DNA from 4 places in the Halalkalibacter sp. HAAS-P014 genome. Region 3 is predicted to be linked to each of the others. Evidence: riboswitches for the same ligand, from Rfam matches in the RefSeq annotation. Region 3 holds a riboswitch; each other region holds the start of a gene.
The links. A riboswitch is a leader RNA that binds a small molecule or an ion and turns the genes downstream of it on or off. The one in region 3 is predicted to bind cobalamin.
Positions count from the first base shown of each region.

Region 1 (3,217 bases), on a different contig from region 3:
TTCTCATGAAACCTAGTATTTCATCTTTATCTACTTCTTGTAACATCTCAACCTTATTAACTATAATAACATCGGCAAACTCAATTTGATCGACTAGAAGATCAGATATTTCACGTGTATCAGATTCATCTGTACCTTGTTTACGATCAAGTAGCGACTCACCTGAAGCATAGTCATCCCAAAAACGATTCGCATCAACAACTGTTACGAGAGTATCAAGTGTACATTTTTTCGTTAAATCAATTCCGAGTTCTTCATCAATATACGTAAATGTTTGGGCAACAGGTACGGGTTCACTAATTCCAGACGATTCAATGACAATGTAATCGATGTCTCCCGCATCAACGATTCGTTCAACTTCTTGCATTAGATCGTCACGAAGGGTACAACAAATACAGCCGTTTTGAAGTTCTACAAGTTTTTCCTCTGTTCTTGAAAATCCATTACCTTTCACAAGCTTCGCATCAATGTTTATCTCACTCATATCATTTACGATTACAGCGACTTTTAAGCCTTCACGATTTGTTAGGATGTGGTTTAATAATGTTGTTTTACCTGAACCTAGATAACCACTTAGTACTGTAACAGGAACTTTTTTCATTTATATATTCTCCTTTTTTAATTGGAATTAAAAACAGTTATAAATAGTAATTATTACGGTTTGTATTTTATCTTTCTTTTTCCTCTTTGTAAATAGAAGAATCATATTTGCCGATGCTTAAATTTTCTCGTTATACTTAAATCTGTAAATTTAACTATATAAGTAAGAAAAATGTTGATAGAAGTCGAAATTTCAGAAATAAAGTTATTTACAAGTGAAAGGAACTCTTTTATAATTGCTTCTAGAGCAAAAATGAATATTAAGCAAATAGGTTTCTTAAATGTTCGGTTTTATTTCATTTGAGACTAAGAGGGAAGTTGGTGCAATTCCAACACGGTCCCGCCACTGTAAGCGATAAGGAAGGTTAGCTAAAATCCACTGTGCAAGTTGCATGGGAAGGGTAACCCTACGTTGATTCGCAAGTCAGGAGACCTGCCTATATTGTTTTTTAAGCTTCCTCGAGGAAAGGAATGTTTAAGCGCAGGCTTTCTAGTAATCGTTTGCTAGATTGCATACATGTTTATTTATTTTTTAATAGACTGGATACATATGTGCCTTTACATTCACGCTTTTCCTTTGGAATAGCGTTTTTTTGTTGCTCAAAAGTAGAAAGGGGTAAGAAAATGAATTTGGAGTTTTTGAAAAAGTGGGGGTTAGCTGTTCTTGTTCTTTTGTTAAGCATGGCGATTATTACAGGTTGTGGAACAGAAGCGCAAAACAATCAAGATGAAGAGGATGTACCTCCTGAAAGCAGTAATGAAGTGGAAAGTGAAGATCTGTTTCCTGTAACGATCATTGATGATGCAGATCGTGAAGTTACAATTGAATCAGAACCAGAAACGATTGTTTCTATCCAAGCTAGTAATACAGAAATTACGTTTGCACTTGGATTAGGCGATAAAGTAATCGGTGTTTCCGATTACTGTAATTATCCTGTTGAAGCGCAAGAGATTGAAAAAGTTGGTGCGCAAGATATGAATGCTGAACTTGTTTTAACTCTTTTACCAGATATCGCACTGGTTACAGATTATCACTATAATACGCATCCAGATATTTTACAGCAATATGAAGAAGCTGGTATTAATGTTATTGTGACTGGAAGTGCTACATCTTTTGACGATGTGTATAGCAAGATTGAAATGATTGCTGCTGCTACTGGAAGCAAGGCTGAAGCAGATGCGCTTATTACTGATATGCAAGAACGACATAAAGTGATCATTGAAAAGGCAGAAGCAACTGTTACGGATAAGAAAAAAGTTTGGGTTGAAGTATCGCCGGCTCCAGATATTTTCACTACAGGTCAAAATACATTTATGAATGAAATGCTCGAATCTATCCAAGCTATTAACGTTGCAGAAAATCACGACGGTTGGGTGAAGTTAACGGAAGAAGAAATTGTCCAACTAGACCCTGAAGTGATTATTACTACTTATGGTTATTATGTAGAAAATCCAAGAGACGAAGTATTATCACGTGATGGATGGGCCGTAGTGCCTGCTGTTAAAGAGGAGCAAGTATTTGATGTCGATAACGACACGGTTACGAGACCTGGCCCTCGTTTAATTGAAGGGGTGGAAACACTTGCCAAACTCATCTATCCGGAAGTTTTTGCAGAATAGAATTGTTTGGTGGTATGTTTTAAGTGGAGGGTTTGTACTAGGTACAGCCCTCCTTGGCTTATTGATAAGCAGTGTTGTCATACCAATTCCTACTATTTTACATATTATCTCCGAAAATGTTTTTAACTTTGGGTGGCTTAATGATATTCCTCTCAATGAAGAAATGATCATTTGGAATATTCGTTTCCCACGGGTTTTACTTGCTTTTTGTGTAGGGGCATCACTAGCTCTCGCTGGTGCAGCTTTCCAAGGTATTTTACGTAATCCATTAGCGGATCCCTTTACAATTGGGGTGTCATCAGGCGCGGCCTTAGGTGCTGTATTCGTACTGTTTTTTCAAGTTACGATTGTAGGTTTAGGGAGTTTCACTCTTCCGGTTGTCGCGATTATAAGTGGGTTTATTACGTTGCTCATTGTATTTGGACTAGTTAGGTTAAGCAGCAGAAGTATGGCTATTGAAACCATTATTCTAGCTGGTATTATCATTAGTGCTTTTATTGGGGCGATTACGTCATTAATCATTTCATTAAGTGATCGGGATTCTATGACACAGATTATTTATTGGTTATACGGCAGTGTTGGAATGAGAGGCTGGAGCCATGTTCAACTCATTTTACCATTTATGATGATCGGGTCATTCATTCTCATTATTCACTACCGGGAATTAAATGCTCTTGCTCTAGGGGAGGAAGCTGCAGATCATATCGGTGTCGATGTGAAGAAGGGGAAAATCAATATTCTGATCGGAGCTTCCTTATTAACAGGAGCAGCGGTAGCTGTATCAGGTTCAATTGGATTTGTCGGCCTCGTTATACCTCATTTAGTACGTCTTATAACAGGCCCAAACCACAGGCATGTTCTGCCACTTTCAATGTTAATTGGTGGGGCTTTTCTTGTATTAGCAGATTTAATGGCTAGAACCATTATTGCTCCTAAAGAACTGCCTATTGGCGTAATTACAGCTTTAATTGGAGCGCCAGTATTTGCGTTGCTTTTG
Region 1 is NZ_JBWQTV010000005.1:128,843-132,059, forward strand. Features, by position in the region: gene AC1FXZ_RS04395 (GTP-binding protein) at 1-601, opposite strand, end outside; cobalamin riboswitch at 857-1,055, shown strand; gene AC1FXZ_RS04400 (ABC transporter substrate-binding protein) at 1,225-2,220, shown strand; gene AC1FXZ_RS04405 (FecCD family ABC transporter permease) at 2,183-3,217, shown strand, end outside.
Region 1: another riboswitch for cobalamin. It lies ahead of AC1FXZ_RS04400 (ABC transporter substrate-binding protein); the one in region 3 lies ahead of AC1FXZ_RS16770 (ribonucleoside-diphosphate reductase subunit alpha).

Region 2 (3,217 bases), on a different contig from region 3:
AAATAACTTCACCACCTACTACATAAGGAGCTAATGCCGTTAATACCATGGCTGTTGTATCGGTGTCACTTGTCGAACTTTTATTCCATGCCCAGCCACCATCTTCATTTTGGTTTTCAATTAAATGGTCAACTAATCTTTGTCTTGTCCACTCTGCATTTTGCGGGACCTCAAATTGCGCACTATCTAATGCTATAAGCCCATAAATAACGCCATTTAACCCTTGTTCTGCAACATCTCCATTATAGATTTTTTCTACAAAGTTATGCCCTTCAAAGTTTGTTGGGTCTCCTCCAGCTGCTAAAATGCCTAAAGTATAACGCTGATAATCTGTACTATTTGGAAATGTTCCATTTGTCTCTTCTGTAACCATTTTTACATCCTCTAAGTAACTTACAGGAATTGATTCACCTGCTTGCTTTAATGCGACAGCCTCCCATTCACCAATTTGATTGTTTAGTACATATTGTACTGCCAAATCAATGTACACCTTCAATTCATCATGTCGAGAGCTTATCACATCTTCTTTATCAGTTTCTTCAGGCGTTACGTCATCTAATGATTCATAAATAAAAGATATTTCATCTCCATTTTCAAGCTGATAATCACCAACTCCGACAGAGGCCGGTTCCCCGTTCACATGAAAAGCCCAGTAATTTGAATCATCAGCCTTTAACCCACCAATACCTTGAATCATAGGACCCCATTGTTCATTCATTTCAAAATCAATATTTTCTACTATTACCTTTAATAAATCAAAAGCATTTGCTTCATCAATATAGGAAGTACTAATTGGTTCTACTATCGTTCCTTCATTTCCAATTACTTCAATTGAAGCCATCGGTAATTCTACTTCCCAATCAAGATAATTATAAGTTAAGTGATCCTCTTCTTGAACGACATAACTATCAGATCCTACCGGTGCACTAATACCATTAATGAAGAAAGCCCAAAAAAATGTTCCCTCGGCTTCTAACCCTTTAATCCCAGTAATCATTTTCCCCATAGAGGGATCATCGGTAAATTGCACATTCTCTTCTCCAATTGTATTTACTAGGACATCAAATGCTGTATCTCCTTCATCAAACGTAAAATCAGCAGTATCTAGTAATACTTCATCCTCATCTACAACTGTGATCGTTTCACTATTCGCAGTACTTGCTAACGTCTTAGTTGAAATCCCTGTTAAGATCAAAACAAATACTAACAGAAATCGCATATGTAAATTAATAAATCGGTTCATTCTCTCTCTCCCTTAATTTTTCATAAAATTTCGCCATAAAAAAAACCCCTATAGAGGAGAGTTAGAAAAAAGTTAAGAGGAAATGCTATAACATCATAACCGTCTTAACACCCATCTATCCTCGTAGAAAATGGTGGTATAAAATAGGCAGGTTTCCTGGCTCATGATCATAGCTTCCTATGCCTTCCCATCTATAGACAGTGACATTTATAGGTTGCTCCCATTTACAGTGGCGGGACCGCGTTGGCTTTTCACCAACTTCCCTATTAAGCGAGTACCATCTTCAAAAAACATTAAGACAGCACTAGCACCTAAATTACTTATATATTTTTATGTCGACATAATTATACAAAACATTCGAACCTTTGTATATATATATTTGCTAGAAAACAAGCTATGGGGTCTGACCCTTACCCCCTAGGGGTAAGGGTCAGACCCCACTTTACTGAACTAAATTGAGTTATCAGCGTTAATATATCCGGTTCCATAAATATTTGGATCTCTTTCTGTCCATAGGTCAGTCCCATTACGCAAACGCTCTTTCACTTCAGTTGGTGATAGCTCAGGATGTTGTTCTAACATAAGTGCTATGATTCCTGCACAAATAGGCGTAGCCATCGAAGTACCTGATAAAATTAAATAGTCTGAGTCAACTCTACTTCCTTTCATTAACTTATCTAAATATGATTTAGGTGAACGTAATGAAACAATGTTTACACCAGGAGACAATAAGTCGGGTTTTTCTACACCATATATTGTCGGCCCTCTGCTCGAAAAACTTGCTACGTCATCATCACTACGGTCTGGAGTATTGTTATCATCCAATGCACCTACCGTAATCACTTGTTGACTAACTCCAGGACTCGCTATCGTTTGTGGTTCAGGCCCCTCATTTCCAGCAGCGACACAAACAACAATACCACTCTGCCACGCCTGCTCAACCATTCGAACCATAGGATCATCCCTTTCATTCTCATAACCAAGTGCCGAAGCACCTAACGAGAGATTCATAATATGAATCGGTTGATCCGGATTGGTATCATTATAATGGATACACCATTGTATCCCTTGCATGACCGTCTCTAGAGAGCCAGATCCTAACTTATCGAGGACCTTGACACCAATAACATTTGCTTCAGGAGCCGGTCCTCGATATTGACCTGAAGAGGAAACTCCATTTCCAACAGCGTCTCCCGCACAGTGGGTGCCATGACCATTGTCATCGTAAGGATCCGTTCTTTGATTAATAAAATCAACAAAACCAATCAATCTATCAGCGAGGTCATGGTGAGGATAAATCCCTGTATCAATAATCGCAACTGTAACGCCTCTTCCCGTCAATTCAATCTCATTTCTTACCACGCTTCTTGCATTCGCTGCTGTAACAGCTGTATCAAGTAATGCATGTACCTCGCGATCCAATGAAATCCTTTTTATCCGAGGACATGAAACCAACAACTCTTCCAAAGCAGCAGGGGTAAGATCAGCACTACAGCAAGAAATACTTGAGAATTCATTTCGCATTCTACAGCCCATGTGCTTATTAAATACACTGTTCATATCAAGAGAGCTCTCTTTGAAGTACCCTTCCTCAACCTCAATAATCACCCTCATTTTTCGTGTCTTTTTTAGTATCGCCTCAAATGGCTTATGCAAAAAACATGGTGTCCACTTAAAAGGTTTATAGAAATGCAAAACCTTATCACGTAGTGGCTTATCTAACTTATGCGAATAGGTTCTTACCATTTGTACCATTTGTAAACCAAACATCTCTTTCAAACCTCCTTTGCTTAAGCTCTTATAATCTATGAGACTTAACGGAGGTTTGCAGCGATTCTTGTCCCTATCCCTAGTAAAATATGCTCCTACCTTTGTGTTTCTACAAATACTAATAAAAATTAGCCTCATTTCCTCTAAAGACGATTTATTAAATTAAAAGAGGTGCCCCTTATGGAACACCTCCTAAAATTCATA
Region 2 is NZ_JBWQTV010000016.1:52,660-55,876, forward strand. Features, by position in the region: gene AC1FXZ_RS13020 (DUF4430 domain-containing protein) at 1-1,243, opposite strand, end outside; cobalamin riboswitch at 1,373-1,573, opposite strand; gene AC1FXZ_RS13025 (S8 family peptidase) at 1,694-3,013, opposite strand.
Region 2: another riboswitch for cobalamin. It lies ahead of AC1FXZ_RS13020 (DUF4430 domain-containing protein); the one in region 3 lies ahead of AC1FXZ_RS16770 (ribonucleoside-diphosphate reductase subunit alpha).

Region 3 (3,217 bases):
TTCAAATGGTAATTATGGGTATTATAACTGTTCTTTTCATCATTTCAGCGAATACAGGAATTTCAAAAGGGATTAAGTATTTGAGTTTAGCGAATATGTCAATTGCGACGGTTTTATTTTTTGCGATGTTGATTCTTGGCCCTACATTGTTTTTACTGAATATGTTTACGACGAGTTTAGGAAGTTATTTGCAAAATTTAATTCCCATGGGCTTACGTTTGGCACCTTTTGATGCAGATGAAGCAGCATGGACTCAGAACTGGACTGTTTTCTATTGGGCATGGTGGGTCTCTTGGACACCATTTGTGGGGATGTTTATCGCGCGTGTATCAAAAGGTCGAACGATCCGTGAGTTTACTGTAGCCGTTCTTCTTGTTCCGGCAATGGTTTGTGCGGTTTGGTTTACTGTATTTGGTGGTACAGGAATATTTTTAGAGTTTACCCAAGGTTTAAATGTTTCTGGGCAATCACTTGAGACGGCGCTTTTTTATGTTTACCAGCAGTTGCCTCTTGGTGCTATTTTATCGATCCTGACGGTGGCGTTAATTACAACGTTCTTCGTAACATCTGCTGATTCAGCAACCTTTATTTTAGGGATGCAAACAACAGGGGGAAATCTAAACCCATCAAACCGGGTGAAAGTGACATGGGGGTTAATTTTAGTCGCTTCTACGGTAGTTTTAATGGCTTCAGGAGGACTAACGGGATTACAAGCTGCAATTATTGTTAGTGCCTTGCCACTTTCGTTTATTGTTTTGTTGATGTGCTATGGGCTTGTAAAAGAGTTAAATCAAGAATTGAAAGAACAGAGTAATCCGGTAAAGGTGAAAGAAATTAAAAGGAAAAAAGCAAGCTAATAGTTATGAATCTAGTAGGTCTATCGGTTACTTATAATAAGGCATCGATAGATCTATTTTTCTTTTTGAAGAAGAAGAAGGAAGGTTTTCCTTGCAATAGGGTAAATCTTCCTTTAACATATACAATATATCGTATTTAAAAGGTTTGAATACAACTATATATTGATTTTGTGGAATGAACGGTGTCAAATAGACTTAATAGGGAATCTGGTAGAAAGCCAGAACTGCCCCCGCAACTGTAAGTGCCGATGAAATGAGAGGTCCACTGTGCTTTTAAGCTAGCATGAAAAACTAGCTTGCATGGGAAGGCTCAAAGTAGGGTGAAGCACGAGTCAGGAGACCTGCCGTCATTTTTTAGTCAGCTATCTTCGGGGTGTGAGAAGTGAGACGGCAATGAAGCAGGCCAAAGTGCATTTTGGGGGCCATAGTCTTATTTCTTACGCCGTTTTACGCTCTTTCTCATACTAGGAGAAGGGGCGTTTTTTCGTTTACTTTTAAAGGAGGAGAAAGAAATGACACAAGCTAAGGTAAGAAAATCATCAATTGAACAAGTACATAATCAGATTGAGGCATTAATGAGCTTATTTCCTAAGCTGGACTTTGGTGCATATAAGGAGAAAGTTGAACAAACAATTGCAGCCAAAGGGGATATGTCAGCTGATGAGCTAACCAATTTGCTAGTATTGTCTGCGGTGGAGAGAATTTCAGCCGAAGAACCAGATTGGACTTATGCAGCAGCTAATCTTTTTTTAAAACAGCTCTATAAAAAAGCCACGATCTCGAGAAGGTATGATGCTAATTTTCAATATGGATCCTTCTATCAATTAATTCAAGAGTTAACAAACATGGGGATCTATTCGAAGGACATCTTGCAGGAGTATTCGAGAGAGGAATTAGAGGAATTAGAAAAGATAATTGTTCCTGAACGTGACTCGTTGTTTACATACATCGGAATAGTAACACTAGCAGATCGATACTTAGCGAAATCTCATCGTGCGAACGTATATGAACTTCCTCAAGAGCGGTTTTTAATCATTGCCGCTACGTTAATGATGAAAGAACCTAAAGAAAAACGTTTGGATCTTATTAAAGAAGCCTACTGGGCCATCTCGAATTTATATATGACGGTTGCAACTCCGACATTAGCGAATGCCGGCAAAAGCTATGGTCAGCTCTCAAGCTGCTTTATTGATACGGTAGACGATAGTTTACGAGGTATATATGACAGCAATACTGATATTGCCACACTAAGTAAAAGTGGGGGAGGAATCGGTGCATACTTAGGTAAACTGCGCAGCCGTGGGAGTGATATTAGAGGGTTTAAAGGGGTTTCTTCCGGTGTCATTCCTTGGATGAAACAGCTAAATAACACGGCAGTCAGTGTTGATCAACTAGGACAGAGACAGGGTGCAATCAGTGTTTATTTGGATGTTTGGCATCGCGATATATACAGTTTCTTAGCAGTGAAATTAAATAATGGCGATGAAAGACAGCGTACTCATGATTTGTTTACAGGGGTTTGTATACCAGATTTATTTATGGAAAAAGTAGAGACGCGTGAAGAGTGGTATCTATTTGACCCTCATACCATTCGTCAAACGTTAGGGTTTAGTCTAGAAGATTATTATGATGAGGAAAAAGGATCAGGGAGTTTTCGTAAAAAGTATGAGCAATGTATGGAAGCAGCAAACAATGGATTATTAGGTGAAAAAGGACAAGTATGGGATGTTGTTCCAGCCATTGATATTTTCAAAGAAATTATGAAAAGTCAGCTTGAGACAGGGACGCCGTATATGTTCTATCGAGACACCGTGAACCGGGCTAATGCCAATCGCCACCAAGGTATGGTTTATGGCAGCAATCTGTGCACAGAAATCACCCAAAACATGAAAGCGACTACGGTTAGCGAAGAAAGAACGGAAGATGGAAAAATTATCGTTGAGAAAGAACCCGGAGATTTTGTTGTTTGTAACTTATCTTCAATCAATCTAGCAAAAGCAGTAACAGAAGATGTATTAGAGAGATTGATTCCGATTCAAGTGCGAATGCTTGATAACGTTATTGATTTAAATAATATTCCTGTTCCTCAAGCACAAATAACGAATCAAAAGTACAGGTCAATTGGGTTAGGTACATTTGGATGGCATCACTTACTTGCGTTAAAAGGGGTAAAGTGGGAGTCAGAGGAAGCGATAGAATACGCGAATACGTTATACGAAGAAATTGCTTTTTTAACGATAGGGGCGAGCTGCGAATTAGCAAAGGAAAAAGGGTCATACCCACTTTTTAATGGATCTGATTGGTCAACAGGTGAATATTTTGATAGACGCCAATATAGGAGTCCAAAATGGAATGAACTA
Region 3 is NZ_JBWQTV010000021.1:24,104-27,320, forward strand. Features, by position in the region: gene AC1FXZ_RS16765 (glycine betaine uptake BCCT transporter) at 1-857, shown strand, start outside; cobalamin riboswitch at 1,021-1,220, shown strand; gene AC1FXZ_RS16770 (ribonucleoside-diphosphate reductase subunit alpha) at 1,370-3,217, shown strand, end outside.

Region 4 (3,217 bases), on a different contig from region 3:
AGCCACAAGTTTTGGGCCCTCAGCAGACGCTTCACCACTACAGCCAGCAAGCAACAACAATGCAACAAACCAACCTTTTTTCATTTGTTTTCCCCCTCTTTCTATTACACATTTACCAATATATGAAAACAAACTTAAAAAATACCTTGTTGTAGCACCATTTTTGGGGTTATGCTGAGCTAACTACTGTATCATCCGTTTTCCTTTCGTTTTCCACCTTTGAAGACGATCGCACTTCTCTCATATTCAACATCTTTTACTCCCTGTCGATGGTTCACGACTCGCGCAATCGCAAAAAAGTAATCCGATAGGCGATTTAAATATTTTAGTACGATAGGATTGACTTGCTCACCTTCTCGTTTAAGCCTCGTCACATATCGTTCAGCACGTCTTGTAATAGTACGACAAATATGAAGTGAAGCTGCCTCTTTTGAGCCACCCGGTAAAATAAAACGTTCTAATTCAGGTGCTTCTAAGATGTAGTTATCTATACGCTGTTCTAAAAAGTCAACGATTTCTTGCTTGACCTTATATGGATGCTCATTTGTCACTTTAATCATCGCTAAGTCACCACCACAATCGAATAATTCATGTTGGACTTTGAAAAGCTCAGCCTTGATATCAGGAAATACGTCTTCTTCTAATTGGGCCACTACCTGTCCAATAAAAGAATTAAGTTCATCTGTTGTACCATAAGCGATAACTCTCGTATCATCTTTAGCAATTCGTCCTCCTATAACACTTGTTTTCCCTTCATCTCCAGTTCGAGTATAAAGTTTCATCGAAATTCCCCCTAGTAATTTAGTTTATTAAAATATTTTCTTTACAACTTTTATCACAATTCATGCTGTAATTAACACAACTACTATGTACATGCATGCATTCATAGTATACATGATTATGATTTTTTTCATAGTTTCGCACCAGTAAAACTTTTTTCGGTTTGTATCATTCTCAAAAAGCTATTGACAAGTTTCCTTCTCTACGCTAAAGTTGAAATCAATTTCATATGTTGGAAATAGGTACTTTGAATGTTTGTTCAAAGTTTAAAAGGGAATCCGGTGAAATTCCGGAGCGGTCCCGCCACTGTAATAGAGGAGTTATTATGTCAAATGTCACTGGTTAACGCCGGGAAGACCATAATAACGAAGATACTAGAGCCAGGAGACCTGCCTGTTTCAACAACACTGCTTACCTACGGGAGATGGGGAGGTGTTAACTGTATTTCATTAATATTTCTATGGATATCGTTACCACTTTTTCTGGTAATGATATCCTTTTTTGTTGATTAATATAAAATTGGAGGAATTTAACAATGAAAACGATTAGAAGTAGTAACTTAGGCTATCCACGTATAGGTGAACAACGAGAGTGGAAAAAAACACTTGAAGCATTTTGGGCTCAAACGATCTCCGAAGAAATTTTTGTAGAACAAATGAAAGCATATCGGTTGCAACATTTACAAAAACAATTAAATAAGGGTATCGATCTAATACCTGTTGGTGATTTTTCTTATTATGACCATGTTCTTGATACTGCAACAATGTTTGGTCTTGTGCCAAAGCGCTTTGATTATTCTAATGGCCCTGTTCCACTTCATACATACTTTTCAATGGCTCGTGGAACACAGCAAGCTCATGCTTGCGAAATGACTAAATGGTTCGATACCAATTACCATTACATCGTCCCAGAACTAGATCATAGACAGCCAACTCTAGTCGAAAACCGGCCATTACAAGCATTTTTAGAAGCAAAAGAAGAATTAAATATTGAAGGGAAACCGGTTATACTCGGACCTTTCACGTTTTTAAAACTATCAAAAGGGTACAAGTCTAAGGAGTTTGCTAATCTTCTTGAACGTTTTATACCTGTATATACCCAATTATTATCCGAACTCGCCAATGCCGGATGTACATTTGTTCAAATTGATGAGCCCTACCTTGTAATGGATTTAACAACGGATGAAATATCACTTTTCTCTAAACTGTATGAAGAAATTACAAGCAACATTCCTCACCTAGATATTATGCTACAAACATATTTTGAATCAGTGTCTCATTATCAGGAATTAATGAATCTCCCTGTCAAAGGAATTGGCCTTGACTTTGTTAATGGATACTCAGAAAACCTAAAATCAATTCAAGCGTATGGATTCCCAGAAGATAAAATTCTTGGAGTCGGACTAATCGATGGAAGGAACATTTGGAAAAATAAATTAAGTCAAAGTCATGATATTTTAACAAGTATATCCCAACTTATTCCATTAGAAAACCTACTTGTACAACCGTCCTCTAGCTTGCTTCATGTTCCGGTTTGTTTAGAGCATGAAACAACGTTAGACCCTTTAATAAAGAATGCATTAGCCTTTGCTGATGAAAAGTTAGATGAATTGAGCTTGTTGAAAGACGCAGCGAAAGAACCTACATCTGCTAGACTTGCAGCGCTAAAACATTATCAGCAGTCCGTTGAAAAACTTGAAGCCTCATCTTGGCGTGATAAGAAAGAATTAACGAGTCTTCGAACAGAAAGAATGAAGCCTTTCTCTGAAAGATATCAACTCCAAAATCAAAAATGGAATTTGCCAATTCTTCCTACAACGACCATTGGCAGCTTTCCACAAACAAAGGACATTCGCAGGGCTCGTTTCAAATGGAAAAAAGGTGAATTAACAGCAGAAAACTATGAGGCAAAGATTAACTCAATGATTGAAAAATGGGTCCGGATTCAAGAAGACTTAGATATTGATGTACTTGTACATGGTGAATTTGAAAGAAATGATATGGTAGAATTTTTTGGTGAAAAGTTAGCGGGTTTTGCTTTTTCAAAAAATGGCTGGGTACAATCTTACGGTTCGCGTTGCGTGAAACCACCGATTATCTTCGGGAATGTTTCATTCACTAGTCCAATGACAGTTAAAGAAACGATTTATGCACAATCACTAACAACAAAACCAGTTAAAGGAATGCTTACAGGGCCTGTTACAGTTTTAAATTGGTCATTTGTTCGGAATGACATCCCACCTAAAGAAGTAGCATTTCAAATTGCTGAAGCTTTACTTAAAGAAGTCCAGGCATTAGAGAATAATGGAATTACGATGATTCAAGTTGATGAGCCAGCTTTACGGGAAGGCCTTCCTTTAAAAAAGAAAGATCATAGCAATTATCTGACGTGGGCAGTTGACTCATTCCGGATGAGTACGTCCACTATTGCAGATACA
Region 4 is NZ_JBWQTV010000006.1:223,714-226,930, forward strand. Features, by position in the region: gene AC1FXZ_RS05900 (VanW family protein) at 1-84, opposite strand, end outside; gene AC1FXZ_RS05905 (cob(I)yrinic acid a,c-diamide adenosyltransferase) at 192-782, opposite strand; cobalamin riboswitch at 1,004-1,191, shown strand; gene metE (5-methyltetrahydropteroyltriglutamate--homocysteine S-methyltransferase) at 1,316-3,217, shown strand, end outside.
Region 4: another riboswitch for cobalamin. It lies ahead of metE (5-methyltetrahydropteroyltriglutamate--homocysteine S-methyltransferase); the one in region 3 lies ahead of AC1FXZ_RS16770 (ribonucleoside-diphosphate reductase subunit alpha).